2 regions of the Clostridium nitrophenolicum genome follow, and region 1 is predicted to be linked to the other one. Evidence: predicted binding sites of a transcription regulator. Region 1 holds the regulator's gene; the other holds the start of a gene.

Region 1 (8,219 bases):
TTCCGCAACAGCATTATATGGACATACTTTTTTACACATTCCACATTCTTTACAAAGTTCTTGATTTATATATGCTCTTCCAGCAACTCTAGTTACAGCATCAGCTGGACATACTTCCATGCATTTATGCTCAATACATCCTCTGCAGGCTTCTGTTATAGTATACTTATCAATAGGACACTTATCACAAGCTGCTGATAATACATATAACATTTGTCCATCATCTTTAATTTCAGTTATTTCTGATTCAACACCTTTATTTGGTATAAATCCCGAAGCTAAGGTTGCTCTTTCATAAACAATTGCTCTTTCTTTATAAACACAACATCTGTATTGAGCCTTTTCTCCTGGTACAATGGCAAAAGGAACCTTTTCTAATTCTTCTTTATTTATTCTATTTTCTTTAGCCATACAAGCTACTTCTTTTAATACTAAGTATTTAAGCTTTTTTAATTGAGTTTCAAACGCTATCATTTCTATATCCCTCCTGTAAAAATATATCAATATATTACAATGACGAATTTAAATTATAAAATTAATTTTATAATACAGTTAGCTTTATCAGCTTTATTCAAGCCCTTATACATTATAACAGATTATTTTAAAATATGTAACAGTTTTTTAATGGCAAAACATTAAAAATTTTTATAAAATATTTATACACTTAGAATACTTAAATATAAACTGTTTAAAATTATAAATAAAATAACTTACAAGTTAATTTACACTATAATCTAAGTTAGTAATTTTTATAGAAGAAGAGAGCAAATAAATAGTTGAGAGTTGGCAATTTTCAACTCTCAACTAAAAATCATGTATTTTAAATTTAAGTATTAGCAGTATGTTCTAGTGTATAAGCTAATTTTCGGTTCATAAAATCCTACAATCAACTAATCAATATTTATGTGGTTTTCCCTAGCATAATAAAATAAATATTGTTGCGCAAATCCTGATAACTCTCCAAACTTATTAATACCAAATTCTCTTATCTTTTTTAGAGACACATCTGGGGCTAAATAGAAATAATGCATTGCCCTTTTTACCCATACGTCAACAGGAAATGCTGAGTATTTCTGCATCGAAAACAGCATTATACAATCAGCAACTTTAGGTCCAATTCCCATAAATTTTTGCAGTTCCTTGTGGCATATATCATCTTCCTGGGATTTTATCCAATCAATATCATACTTTTCATCGTATTGATCTTTCTTTATTGTGTTAGCATAAATATTATCTACTGTATTCTTTATATACTTCGCTCTAAAACCTGTGCCACATTTCTCTAACTCTTCTTCTGTTGCTTTATTAAGCTGCTCTATCGTAGGAAATGCTAAGTATTTTTTCCCTTTGTATTCTAATTCATTACCCCACTTTTGACTTATCTTTTCTATTGCTCTCTTAATCATAGGTATTCTATTATTTGCCGATATAATAAATGAAACTATCAGTTCAAAGGGGTCCTGCCTAAGTATTCTAATTCCATGTCCAAACTCTACTGACTTTTCTAGGATAGAATCCTTACTTAGTACATTCTTTATCTCTGAATAATCTCTGTATAAATCAAAATAATTACTCCATATACTATTAAATTCATCTTCAGTTGTATTAAATATTATAACATCTTCGCCTTTTTTTTCTACTTCTATTACTCTACCGAAAGCCACTCCTATATAGTTGCCATTCTCTTGCCTATTCCATCTAAAGCACTGCCCACATTCAAATATATGATCCAGCTCAAAATTCCTAACACCTTTTATTACTATACTATTTTCAAAAGTTTCTATGTAGTTAAAATCCATACTATTGCCTCCCACACACGGAGAGTTATTCTGCTCTCTCTCTTATAATTATTTCGTCTAATATTTCTGCTGCTGAATACAACATGACACTGCATCTACTTTCCTCAGTTCTGTATCCTTCTTTCAGTTTATTGCAGCTGTTTGTTCCGAACTTCTCTTCGAATTTATTAAAAAATTCTTTTGTGAGCTCTTTAATTCTATCACTTTCATGAGCTCTTTCTTTAGTAAAGAGTATCCCTAATACAGCCAAAGAACCAGTAATTACACCACATACGCTTTCAATTGCCATACCGCCACCAAAAGCAGCCATTGTCTTTAAAGTCTTTTTGTCCAATTCCAAATTATATTCCTCATTAGCTGCATATATTATGGTTTCCGCACAATTCAAATCATATTCCTCTCCGTAGTATTTTTTTACCTTTTCTACTAACATATCTCTACCTCCAATTTTTTTACTTTATATTATACATTTTACAACAATTTTTCCTATCATGAAATAAATATTATTTAATAATCATTGCTCAAATCATATAAAAAAATGCCGTATTAGTCTTAAAGCTAATACAGCATTGTAAATTTCATATTAACACAATTTACTTTTTATTTAAGAATTCATCAATAGCATTAGCAGCTTTTTTACCTGCTCCCATAGCAAGTATAACTGTAGCAGCTCCTGTTACGGCATCTCCTCCAGCATATACTCCTGCTCTTGATGTAAGACCAGTTTCTTCTTCTGCTACTATACACTTATATTTATTTATTTCTAAGCCCTTTGTAGTTGAAGATATTAATGGATTTGGTGATGTTCCAAGGGACATAATTACTGTATCTACGTCCATTATGAATTCTGAACCTTCTACAACAACAGGTTTTCTTCTTCCTGATGCATCTGGTTCACCTAGTTCCATTCTTACACACTTCATGCCTTTAACCCATCCATTTTCATCACCTATGATTTCTGTAGGATTTGTAAGAATGTCTAGTATTACACCTTCTTCTTTTGCATGATGTACTTCTTCAACTCTTGCTGGAAGTTCTGATTCTGATCTTCTATAAACTATATGAACCTCTGCTCCAAGTCTTAATGCGGTTCTAGCAGCATCCATAGCAACGTTTCCGCCGCCAACTACAGCTACCTTTTGACCTACTCTTATAGGTGTATCATAATCTTCTTTGAATGCTTTCATTAGATTATTTCTTGTTAGGAATTCGTTTGCTGAGAATACTCCATTTAAGTTTTCTCCTGGTATTCCCATAAACTTAGGAAGTCCTGCACCTGATCCAATGAATACTGCATCAAAGCCTTCTTCCTCTACAAGTTGATCTATTGTAACAGTTCTACCAACTATAACGTTAGTCTCTATCTTAACGCCTAACTTTTTAACATTCTCAACTTCGTGTTTAACAACTGTTTCTTTAGGAAGTCTGAATTCTGGAATTCCATAAACTAAAACTCCACCTGCTTCATGTAGTGCTTCGAATATAGTTACTTCATATCCTAGCTTTGCAAGGTCTCCTGCACAAGTAAGTCCTGCAGGACCACTTCCTATTACAGCAATCTTTTTACCGTTCTTAGGCTTTGTTTCGGATAAGTCTATATTGTTTTCTCTTGACCAATCAGCAACAAATCTTTCAAGCTTACCTATAGCTACAGCATCTCCCTTTATACCAAGTACACATTTTCCTTCACATTGAGATTCCTGTGGACATACTCTTCCGCATACTGCTGGAAGTGCACTTGATTTAGCTATAATTTTAGCCGCTTCTTCAAAGTTTCCTTCCTTAACCTTTGATATAAACTCTGGGATGCTTATTGTTACAGGACAGTCTCCTACACATTTAGGATTTTTACAATTTAAGCATCTTGATGCTTCTTCCATTGCCTCTTCGTTAGTGTATCCTAAACAAACTTCAGCAAAATTAGTGCTTCTTTCTTTTGCATCTTGTTCTTTTATTGGTATCCTTTTCATTCTGTCCATTATTTGTCACCTCCGCATCCGCAGCCTTTTCCATGATGAGTGTCGCCTTCTACTTCTCTTAAAATTTTTCTTCCTTCTTCACTCTTATACATAGCTTGTCTTCTCATTGCTTCATCAAAATTTACTAGATGTCCGTCAAATTCTGGTCCATCAACACAAGCAAATTTTACTTCGTCGCCAATTGTTACTCTACAAGCACCACACATTCCTGTTCCATCAACCATTATTGGATTTAAGCTTACTACAGTCTTAATTCCATACTCTTTTGTAAGCTTAGCAACAAATTTCATCATGATCATCGGTCCTATAGCTACCACGTGATCATATTTCTTACCTTCATTATCTATAAGTTCTTTTAATAGGTTTGTAACAAGTCCCTTATATCCATAGCTTCCATCATCTGTAGCAACATATAAATGTTTACATACAGCCATCATTTCTTTTTCAAGTAATAAATATTCCTTTGATTTAGATCCAACGATAACGTCTACATCGATTCCATTTTCATGGAGCCATTTAACTTGTGGATACACTGGTGCTGTACCTACACCGCCAGCTATAAAGATTATATTCTTTTTCTTTAATTCTTCTATATCTTCATGAACAAGATCTGATGCTTGTCCTAATGGCCCTACAAAATCTGTAAAATTTTGACCTTTTTCATATTCAGCCATTCTCTTAGTAGAATCACCAAGTGTTTGGAATACTATAGTTACAGTTCCCTTTTTTGCATCATAATCGCAGATTGTTAGAGGTACTCTCTCTCCTCTTTCATCCATTTTTACTATAACAAATTGTCCAGGATAACATGATTTCGCAACTCTTGGAGCTTCTACATCCATTAGATAAATGTTTGGCGCCAATAATCTTTTGTCTACAATTTTGTACATTTCTATTCCCCTCCGTAAAATATGTTTAATATATTAATCGCACTCTCATCCCCACTTAATTATAACATATTAAATTTATTTTTGTATAACTAATCGATAATTTGTATAAATTTATATAAAAATCTGAAATTGAGGGAATTTAATGTATTAAATTTATAATTTTTTCAAGAAAAAATCTAAGCCAACTCTGCATCTTTAAAGTCTATTGTTTCTCTAAAAATAATTCTTGGAGTCCCTAAATACCTGGTTATTTCCGTGGCAATTTCTTCATCACTATCTTCTATAACCTGTTTTGAAATAAATAATATATCATAATTTAATTTTTTTATTTTTGCAGCTAATATACTTGATATAGATACTTCTCCTGCTCCAGCTAAGCTTTTATCTGATATGAGTATGCCTTCATCTGCGCCCATAGCTATTGCTTCCTCTAACACCGTTTCCGAATGGAGAGTTTCCATACATATTACTGTAACTTTAGCTCCTCTATCTCTTTTCAATTCTAATGCTTTCTCTAGTATGCTTTCACTCTGTGAATTGATTATAGGTAACCCACATCTCTTTATAGCAATCCCAGTTTTTGAATCTATTTTTACTTCCATTGTGTCTGACAGCTGCTTCAAACAAACTACTATATTCACTTATATAATCCCCCCCATGATTTAACGGTCTTCAAATCTACTTTAATTATAAATAAACTTTTTGTTAATATTATAACAAACGTTTACAAAAAATAATTAAAGTATATACCTCAATTACCATTATACACTTCCAGTATTATGCATTTCAATATCAAATTTACAAATATGCAGAAAATTAGCGTATAATTATGCTAATTTCTGATATTTATAAATTTAAATTTTATATTTTTTTTATTTATTCTATGTCATTTAGCAAACAACTAAGTGTAAGTAAACTATCGCTAAGGTGTACGTTTTCAACCTTCACGGTTTCTGGAACAACTAAGTCAATCGGGGCAAAGTTCCATATTCCCTTAACGCCATTTTTAACAAAAGTTTCACAAATTTTTTGAGCATTATTATTTGGAACACATATTATTCCTATATCTGTTGGATTTTCTTTTAAATAATCACCTAGATAATCTATATCCTGTATTTCTATATCTCTTATTTTTAGTCCCATAAGCTTAGGATTAATATCAAAAATCCCATTTAACGTAAACCCTAATTTTTCAAATTGCGAATAGTTTGCTATTGCTTGACCTATATTTCCAGCTCCTACTATTACTGTTTTATATTCCTTAGTAAGTCCCAATATTCCACTTATTTGGTTATATAATTCACTAACATTATAGCCGTAACCTTGTTGTCCGAAATCTCCAAAACAATTTAAATCCTGTCTTATTTGTGAGGCTGTAAAGCCTATTTTTTCACTTAACTCTTTTGAAGATATTCTATCAACATCATTTCTCATTAATTCTGCTAGGTATCTATGATACTTAGGTAATCTTTTTATTACAGCCATTGATATATTTTTTTTCTTATCCATTCTGCACCTCCACTTGTATACCACAAATTAATATAATTCCTAAACACATTGTTTATATTTTATCATTTAACTATTACTTCATCCCACTTTTTATAGTATTATTTAATTATATAATATGTCAATAGTATATTTTTTATTTATTACTATCTATTATTGTCTTTTTCTCATTCTTTTTGCTATCAAATTTTTTAATATAAATTTTTAATTAGTAAATAATTCTTATGCAAAGCTATTATATTTAATTATTGTGTTAAATTATCAAAATTAATCTACAAAAAAATCTTCAACCATAGTAAAATATTAATGGTTAAGGAAGGTGAACTTATGGTAGTTTTAAGTTGTAAAGATATTAATAAAGGATTTGGAATAGATGTCATACTTGAAAATGTTACTTTCAACATAAATGAGGGCGAAAGAGTTGGATTAATAGGACCAAACGGTGCAGGAAAGTCTACACTTTTCAAAATTATCACTAATCAAATTGATTATGATAATGGAGAATTATTTATAGATAAAAATAAAACTTTAGGATATTTATCTCAACATCTTTCATTAGATTTTTCAAGCACTATATATGGTGAGCTTCTTACTGTTTTCGAGGATCTAATAAATTTAGAAAATAAATTAGAGAAGCTTGAGTTATTAATGAATGAACCTTATGACTCTAGTAAAGAAGAATATCATAATAAGATAATTAAAGATTACACCACCTCCTCAGAGCTTTATCAAAATAGAGGTGGATATACTTACAAAGCTGAAATAAGTAAGGTATTAAAAGGTCTCGGCTTTACAGAACAGGATTATAATAAGCCTATAGAAGTCTTAAGCGGAGGACAAAAAACTAGAGTTGCTCTTTGTAAACTTCTTTTAATAAAACCTGATATCTTATTATTAGATGAGCCTACAAATCACCTTGATTTAGATGCTATTGAATGGTTAGAGGAATACTTAAATGCATACAAAGGAACCATAATCATAATATCTCATGATAGATACTTTTTAGATGCCATAACAAATAAAACTTTCGAATTAATACACGGACATGTAAACTGTTATAATGGTAATTATACTTCTTATATTGATTTAAAACAGAAAAATTATGAAGTACAATTAAAAGCATATACTCTTCAGCAAGCAGATATTAAAAGACAAGAAGAGATAATTGAAAGATATAGGTCTTTCAATCGTGAAAAAAGTGTAAAAGCTGCAGAAAGCAGACAAAAAGCTCTAGATAAAATTGAAAGAATAAAAGCTCCCGATAAAGAAGAAAGATTAGGTAATGTAACCTTTGAAACTCAAATTAAAAGCGGTAACGATGTGTTGCATGTGGAAAATTTGAGTAAAAGCTTCGGAGATAAAACTTTATTCTATGATCTCAACTTTGATATTAAAAAAGGTGAGAAAGTAGCTCTTATAGGAGAAAACGGCAGAGGTAAAACCACTCTATTTAAAATAATCATGGATGAAATTTCTCCAGATAATGGTGTGTCATGCCTTGGTAAAAATGTCTTTATAGGTTATTATGAGCAAGAGCAAGCTAATATAAATCCAGAGAATACTGTTATAGATGAGGTATGGGATGATTTCCCTGAACTAACTACAACTGAAATCAGAAATGCTTTAGCAGCTTTTCTTTTTAGAGGCGATGACGTTTTTAAAATGGTATCTTCCTTAAGTGGAGGAGAGAAATGTAGAATCAATATATTAAAGCTTATGCTTTCTAAATCCAACTTTCTATTATTAGATGAACCAACAAACCATCTTGATATAGTGTCTCGCGAGGCCTTAGAGGATGCCATTATGGGATATGATGGTACTGTTCTCGTAATATCCCATGATAGATATTTTTTAAATAAGGTTATAGGTAAAATATATGAATTAAATGAAGATGGAGTTAGAGAATATTTAGGTAACTATAGTTACTATATAGAGAAAAAGAAGAATCCACTAAGGTTTCAATTGGAAGAAGAGAGTTTTGGAAAAACAAAAACACAAATACAAAATGAGAAAAAGAAAAAAAGAGAAGTGGAAAAAGCAGAAAA
Region 2 (8,219 bases), 1.1 Mb from region 1:
CCTCTTGCCGTTAATAGATTAATGATAGCATTAAAGCAAGCTAAAGAGCTTGGCCTTCTTGGGGAAAACATTTTAGGATCAAACTTTAGCTTTGATATAGAAATAAAATATGGTGCTGGTGCTTTCGTATGTGGTGAAGAAACTGCTTTAATTCATTCAGTAGAAGGCTGCCGTGGTGAACCTACAAACAAGCCACCATTCCCAGCAGAAAGCGGACTTTGGAATAAACCTACATGTGTAAACAATGTTGAAACTTATGCTAATATTCCAGCAATAATAAATAAAGGTGCTGACTGGTACAATTCAATCGGTACTGCTGGTTCTAAAGGAACAAAAGTTTTTGCCCTTGCAGGAAAAATTAACAACGTTGGCCTTGTTGAAGTTCCTATGGGTACTAGTTTAAGAGAAATAATCTATGATATAGGCGGCGGAATTAAAAACGGCCGTAAGTTTAAGGCAGTTCAAACTGGAGGACCTTCTGGCGGATGTATACCTGCTGAAGACTTAGATATTGCAATAGATTATGAATCATTAACTTCTATTGGATCCATGATGGGTTCAGGTGGAATGATAGTTATGGATGAAGATAACTGTATGGTTGACATAGCTAAATTCTATCTAGAGTTTACTGTGGAAGAATCCTGTGGAAAGTGTACTCCATGTAGAGTTGGAAACAAACGTTTACTTGAAATACTAACAAAAATAACAAATGGACAAGGTACTGAACAGGATTTAGAAAACTTAAAAGAATTAGCACAGACTATAAAAGATACTTCTCTTTGCGGACTTGGACAAACTGCTCCAAACCCAGTATTAAGTACTATGAAATACTTCTGGGATGAGTATGTTGCTCACGTTAAAGATAAAACTTGTCCAGCAGGTGTTTGTAAGAACCTAGTTCGCTATGAAATTACAAACAAATGTATTGGATGTACTAAATGTGCAAGAAACTGTCCTGTATCATGTATCAGTGGTAAAGTTAAAGAGCTTCACACTATTATACAAGACAAGTGTATTAAGTGCGGCGCATGCTTTACTGGATGTCCAGTTGATGCAGTAATTAAAAAGTAATGCATGAAAATTTTTAAGAAAGAGGTGGACGTTTTGAGTTTAGTTACTCTTACTATAAATAATAAACAACTACAAGTAGAACAAGGCACTACTATTCTACAAGCAGCAAAACTACTTGAAATTAATATACCAACATTGTGTCATTTAAACTTACATGATGGAGTTGAAAATAAACCTGGCTCCTGCAGAGTATGTATGGTAGAAGTCGAAGGAAGAAGAAACTTAGCTCCAGCTTGTACTACTCCTGTATTTGAAGGAATGGTTGTAAAAACAAATTCTATAAAAGCTATAAAAGCTCGTAGAACAGTTGTGGAACTTCTTTTATCTGACCATCCGCAGGATTGCTTGCTCTGCGAGAAAAATACTAACTGCGAACTTCAAACATTAGCAGCTGATATGGGTATACGTGAAATTAAATTTAAGGGTGAAATGTCTACTTACCCTAAAGATACTTCTAGCTATTCAATTGAACGTAATTTAGATAAATGTATATTATGTAGAAGATGTGAAACTGTATGCAGCGAAATTCAAACAGTATCTGTTTTATCAGCTGTTAACAGAGGTTTTGAAACTGTTATCTCCCCTGCTTTTGGCATGCCAATGGTTGATACAAATTGTACTTTCTGTGGACAATGTGTATCTGTTTGCCCAACTGGTGCTTTAACTGAAGTTAACAATACATCAAAAGTATGGGATGCATTAAATGATAAAGATAAATTTGTTGTAGTTCAGACAGCACCTGCTGTAAGAGCTGCTCTAGGTGAAGAATTCGGAATAGAAGTTGGAAAAGCAGTTACAGGTAAAATGGTAGCAGCACTTCGTTCTCTTGGATTTGACAAAGTTTTCGATACTGATTTCGCTGCTGATTTAACTATAATGGAAGAAGCAACAGAATTAATGGGAAGAATCCAAAACGGAGGAAGACTTCCAATGCTTACAAGTTGTTGTCCTGGCTGGATAAACTTCTTTGAGCATGAATTTGCAGATTTATTAGATGTCCCATCTAGCTGTAAATCACCACAACAAATGTTCGGCGCAATAGCTAAAAGTTATTATGCTGAAAAGATGAATATAGATCCAAAAAATTTAGTTGTAGTTTCAGTAATGCCTTGCTTAGCTAAAAAATACGAGGCAGCAAGAGAAGAAATGAACAACGATGTAGATGTAGTTATAAGTACTAGAGAGTTAGCTAAAATGATAAAAGAAGCTGGAATTGACTTTAATTCATTAGATAATGAAGAATTTGACAGCATTCTTGGAGAATCTACTGGTGCAGGAGTTATATTTGGTGTTACTGGTGGAGTTATGGAAGCAGCGCTACGTACAGCTTATGAATGGATAACTGGAGAGAAATTAGATGATGTAGAGTTTACAGTTATTCGTGGTTTAGATGGAATTAGAGAAGCTACAATAAAAATTAAAGATATGGAAGTAAAAGCTGCTATTGCTAGCGGACTTGGAAACGCTCGTACACTTCTTAATAAAATAAGAAATGGGGAAGCAAATTATCAAATAATTGAAATCATGGCTTGTCCTGGTGGATGTATAGACGGTGGCGGTCAGCCATATATACATGGTAACTATGATATATTATCTAAGAGAGCAAATGCATTGTATGAAGAAGATAGAAATAAGCCACTTAGAAAATCTCATGAAAATCCAGCTATAATTAAGCTTTATGAAGAGTTCTTAGGTAAACCAAATAGTGAAAAGGCTCATAAATTACTTCATACTCATTATACATGTCGTGAATGTTAGTATGTTTGCCCTAATCCCTAAAACCCTAAAAAGTATTAGGATTGTTTAAAAAAGATGGTGTCTCAATATCCCCGAGACACCATCTTTTAATTATGAAACTCCCTATCTTACCGTCGAATGAGTAAGCGATATAAGCTTTAAACATAGTTTACAATTACTTTTTTCCCCAAACTTTTCATTACCTCGCATAATTGTTCTACAAGCTTCAATTTTATGCTTAAGTCAGACGGAAAATCAGGGTTTTGGTGAGCAGGATTTACAGCCTTTCCAACCCATAAATTCAAGTGAGTACACTCCTCTATTAGCAATTTCCCTAATTTTGAAACAGCATCCTCACCATTAAAGTCGATAATCTCATTATCCTCCGAAAAGGGATTAGCATATTTTTTTACCTTTTCTAGAACTCTACTCAAGGTCAAAACTCCTTCTGTTATCAAATCTATTCCTTCCATTGTAGCTGTTGGAGGTATATTCCTATCTACAAAATTTAGGTTTACCTTAAGCTTTCTCTTAAGCTCTCTCTCAGCAATGTTAGCAGCTGTACCGCCACAAATAACCTTCTTACCTTCACTACCAATAAAGTTTTTAATAACCTGACTGTCATCATCCTTATTTTTAGGTGGTCCTGTAAATATATTTATACATGAAGGCTTCCTTATTTTTATTGCTACTACCGTCGTATCATCTCCAGGTTTTCTATAGTACAAATCCCAGCAAACCTCGAGTAAATCCTTAGCAAGACTTTGTGCATTTAAATCTTCCACTGATCTTTTTTTTAAATAATTTTGAACATCTTTCCACTGCCATCCAAGATTTAGTATGTTTCCTAAACCAGCATGAATAACTCCGTCGCTTACCACCGTTAGTACATCTCCCTCTTTTAAGGTTATATTGCTTTCTGTAATTTGTCTTCCGTTTATATGGATCTGCTTTTTAGGAATATTTATAGTAGCACCATCTCTAATCATAAATATAGGAGGATTGTCATACTCTGCAATATAAGCTTCTCCATTATGGTATATTTTAATTAATGTAAAAGTTGAGTATGCTATATTTCTGACTTTACAAACAGGCAGTGTATTAGCTATTGTATCAACAGTTTCATATATATCTGCTCCTTCTTTAAGCATGGTACCTGCGATCTTTGAGGTCAATGTAGCTAATATATTTGCTTTTACTCCACTTCCAAGTCCATCAGCTATAACAATTACAGTACAATTGTCCATTCTGATTACATTTACCATATCCCCTGCAAGTTCTTCTCCATGTTTAACTAAAGTTCCATAGGCAACATCTATGAAATAATCCATCAGATTATTAACCTCCTTTTAAAAGTAGATATGGTTATAATATACTGTCATTTTCTTCTTCAACAACTTTCTTAAGCTTTGTTAATGTTATTTTTGTTTCTGCAGTAGTTTCACCAAGTAAGCTTGCTATTTCTTGTGCTACTCTCATCTGTTTTTCAATTACCTGCTGAGCAGCATTTATAGTATTTTCCTTAAGCTCAATGAGCTTTTTCTTATTTTTTTCTTCCTTGGTAATGTCAACCATAGCCACCATAACTACATCTTGTTTTTCAATGTAAACTACCGTTTCGATAAAATCTAAATTATACTTAGGCAGCGAGACTTTTTTACTTATTATACTTTCACCAGTATCTTTTACATATTTAAAATCTGTATCGTCCATTAGCATAGTTATAGGCTTACCTTTAACATTTTGAGACTTAACCATAAAAGCAGACTCTGCTGCTGGATTAATATCCTTAATCCTCATTTCACCATCTAATAATATATTACAATTAAGTGTATTTTCAAATATGACATTTCTTATGCTTTCAGCCCTGTTTCTCATATAATGTAGGCACATATCACTTTCAGCCATACCTTCAAATATAGCTTGAGCCTTTTCCTTGCAGGTGTTATACCCGCAAACACCGCAGTTTAATTCATCCTCTAATCCGTATTTACCCATTTCTTTCATTATTTTTGCTATCTGTTCTTCACTTGCAATTTCTTTTGTAATGCTTTTATCAATGAAAGTTCTTGAGAAATCTAGTTGCTTTTTTAGTTCTATGCTTGTATCATTTTTGTCAGCTATACTTTTAATATAACTTTTAACCTTTTGAACCCTTTTGTAATATCCTTTTTCATTATTAATCATACCAGGACCGCCTATACAACTTCCTTTACATGCACTGACCTCTATAAAGGCATTGTTTACCTCGCCTTTTTCTATACTTTTAAATAACTCCATGCATTCCTCTGTACCGCTAACTGATATTACTTCTATACCTCTTTCATCCAATACTGGGCGAACACATTGTACAATCCCACCAAAAATGGGATAATTTCTATCACTACTTAAATAGCTTCTATCAAATTCACAGTCCTCTAATTCACTAATATTAATATCAAGGTTGTCCACCCAATCGTTTAGCTCATCAAAAGTTATTACTGCATCTACTATTTCTTTAGTTAAAAAACTTTCTGACTCAATTTTTTTAGCAATACACGGCCCCATGAATACAATAAGACTATCTTCTCCATATAATTCTCTCAGAATCTTACCATGAGCTATCATAGGAGACACTGTTGGTATCATGTATTGAACTAGACTAGGATAATATTTTTCAATAATATAGTTAACTGATGGGCATGCTGTGGAAATATAGTTATTTATTTCACAATTTTTTATATATTGCCTGTATATATCAGAAACTACATTTGCTCCAACTGCTGTTTCCTCTACATATGAAAATCCTAATTTTTTAAGCACTGCTACAAATTTGCCTGGACTTGCATCAAATACTCCTGCAAAGGATGGTGCTATAGTTGCTACAACTTTTTTACCAGATGATAAAGCATCTTTAACTCTCTCTAAATCACTTACTATGTGTCTTGCCTTTTGAGGACATATAGCAAGACAGTGGCTACACGCTATGCACCTATCTTCAACAATCTCCGCCTGCTCATTTTTAAATTTAATTGCTTTTACAGGGCATGAACGAAGACATTTATAACAGTTTTTACAATTTGCTCTAGAGAAGTTCATATATTTCATCAACTAATCCTCCCTAAAATCTCTTCTACAAAAAAGCTATCTACATTTACTCTGTTGACAGAGTAAATTTTATCTTCTTCATTAACAGTTACCGATACACCTTCAGTACAGTGCCCCAAACAAAAAGCTCCCTTTAACTCAACCTTATCCAAGACTTTGTACTCCTCAATTAACACCTGAATTCTATTAATTACATCATAGGAACCCTTAAGGTGACAAGCACTTCCTACACATACACTTACAGTTATCATAAATACCACTCCTATAATTGTGAGTTTACAAGCTTCTTTAATTTTTAAAACATCTATACAATAGATTTACTTTTAGTTATAGATGAAACTTATATTATTTAGGTTTCGCTTTATATAATTCTACTTAGGCATTTGTTTATTTTTTGTCATATATATTTAATTATAATATAGATAGCAAACTTTTTCATTAAAATACATAGAATTTAAATTATTTATTAAAAATGTCTTCTAATATTCCTAAATCTTTAACGTAATTTAAATTTATAAAAATATCTAGATCAGAACTATACTTTTTAGTGATTTCCTCAGGTATATATTTTATGTTAGAATTTTTAATTATGTTGTAAAGAACAAGGCTATTTTCTTCTATTCCCTTCTTAAAATCCTTAATTAAATCCTTTGAGTAAAAAGCATGAAGTGGTTCAATCCAATCATCCTTCTTACATATAAGACCGTCACATTCATCATCTTCTACAATGTTCATCAAATATTTTATATAGTCTATATTAATTTTAGGCATGTCACAAGCTAAAAAGAACACATATTTAGAAGATGCATTTTTTAATCCTGTATAAATTCCACCAGCTGGGCCATAATTTTTTTCCATATCTTCAACAACTTTATACTTTAAGTTTTCAAACTTGTCTTCTTTCTCTGCTACCAATATTATTTCATCAAAAATCTTTTCTAACTTTTCACCAATTATCTCTATAAGTAATCTACCATCTATCTTTATCTTACTTTTGTCAAATCCCATTCTGCTGCTCTTTCCACCACATAAAATTACAGCAGTACCAACTTTCTTCATATAATCACCTCATTCTAATTACTAACTTGCCAGTACTTACTTCAATAAGTTTCCCTAGCTAGTACCTTAATTTAAATATTACCATAACACCAAAATAATTCACAACTTTAAACTTTCAATATAAGGCTAAAAATAGTTATTCAGCACCGTATCTTAATCCTGTTCTAAAGGAGATACTAGCTTTAGAATATATTTTCTTAAGATAAAAAAAGCAGCATAACATGCCGCTTTTTTATATTAAAGTTGAATATACAAACTCTGAAAATTTCACCAAATCCTCTTCCTTATCAAAAGTTCCCTGTGCTCTAGATGCATTTCCTCCGCCTTTTCCATTAAATTCTTTTATGTTTTCTTTGAATATCTTTCCACAGTTAATGTCTTTATCTGTTTTATTTAAAAATAATATTTTATTGTCTCTTAAAGACGCAAGTATTATTATGTAACTTTTTATACTAAGCTCTGAAGCTATCAGTTGTATATCATCAAAATCTTTATTACTGTACTTTCTAAAAACTACCTGCGTTTTTTCATTTTCAATTATATTTTCTACTTCAACTTCTGCAAGATTTTTTTTCAACTTACTTAATTCTTTTCTTAAACTATCAATCTCTATACACTGGCTTTCAATTCTTTCAACGATATCGTCCTCTTTTGCAGAAAAACTCCTAATAAGCTTAGTCACAATATCATGTTTATTTTCAAAATCCTTTAAAGCTCTCTTTCCACATTTAAAATATATTCTTGTCATTCCTTTGTATTTTTCAGTTTTTATAATCTTGACAATACCAATCTCACCAGTTTTAAATACATGAGTTCCACAACAAGCACAGCAGTCCATGTCCTTTGCTTCTACAACTCTTATGTCCTCATCAACATTTATTTGTTTTCTTAGAGGAAACTTTTCGCATTCATCCTTTGAAACCACATATGTATTAATTGATTCATTTAAATATATGTACTGGTTAACTTCCTCTTCTATTTTGTTTATCATTTGCTCATCTATCTCATTTATATCAATGTCGACGGTTACATAATCAACACCTAGATGAAATCCTTTATTATTTCCACCATATAATTTTAAAATAGCTCCTGATAGCAAATGCTCTCCCGAATGCTGCTGCATATGGTCAAAACGTCTATCAAAATCAATTTTGCATGATACACTTTTTGCCTCTGGTGCTTTTTCTACCTCATGGTAAATAGTTCCGCCATTTTCAAATACATATGTAACTTTTACTCCATTAATTTCCCCAATATCAGAAGGC

The links. Region 1 encodes Rex, which represses fermentation and respiration genes when NADH is low (regulators of the CRP and FNR family bind a similar motif). Its sites were predicted from a motif close to ATTGTTAANNNNTTAACAAT; they were not measured.
Region 2: ACZ5N4_RS19385 ((2Fe-2S) ferredoxin domain-containing protein) is a predicted target of Rex. The motif match lies at 6,278-6,297, and genes of this name have one in related genera.

What each region holds. Positions count from the first base shown of each region.
Region 1 covers NZ_AP042469.1:5,164,821-5,173,039, forward strand. The annotation lists gene ACZ5N4_RS24540 (4Fe-4S dicluster domain-containing protein) at 1-474, opposite strand, end outside; gene ACZ5N4_RS24545 (DNA-3-methyladenine glycosylase family protein) at 891-1,799, opposite strand; gene ACZ5N4_RS24550 (C-GCAxxG-C-C family (seleno)protein) at 1,825-2,232, opposite strand; gene gltA (NADPH-dependent glutamate synthase) at 2,393-3,778, opposite strand; gene ACZ5N4_RS24560 (sulfide/dihydroorotate dehydrogenase-like FAD/NAD-binding protein) at 3,778-4,668, opposite strand; gene ACZ5N4_RS24565 (adenine nucleotide alpha hydrolase family protein) at 4,845-5,309, opposite strand; gene ACZ5N4_RS24570 (redox-sensing transcriptional repressor Rex) at 5,545-6,177, opposite strand; gene abc-f (ribosomal protection-like ABC-F family protein) at 6,502-8,219, shown strand, end outside.
Region 2 covers NZ_AP042469.1:4,095,372-4,103,590, forward strand. The annotation lists gene ACZ5N4_RS19365 (NADH-ubiquinone oxidoreductase-F iron-sulfur binding region domain-containing protein) at 1-1,071, shown strand, start outside; gene ACZ5N4_RS19370 (NADH-dependent [FeFe] hydrogenase, group A6) at 1,105-2,829, shown strand; gene ACZ5N4_RS19375 (PP2C family protein-serine/threonine phosphatase) at 2,967-4,139, opposite strand; gene ACZ5N4_RS19380 ([Fe-Fe] hydrogenase large subunit C-terminal domain-containing protein) at 4,174-5,895, opposite strand; gene ACZ5N4_RS19385 ((2Fe-2S) ferredoxin domain-containing protein) at 5,895-6,146, opposite strand; gene ACZ5N4_RS19390 (molybdenum cofactor guanylyltransferase) at 6,355-6,954, opposite strand; gene ACZ5N4_RS19395 (alanyl-tRNA editing protein) at 7,187-8,219, opposite strand, start outside.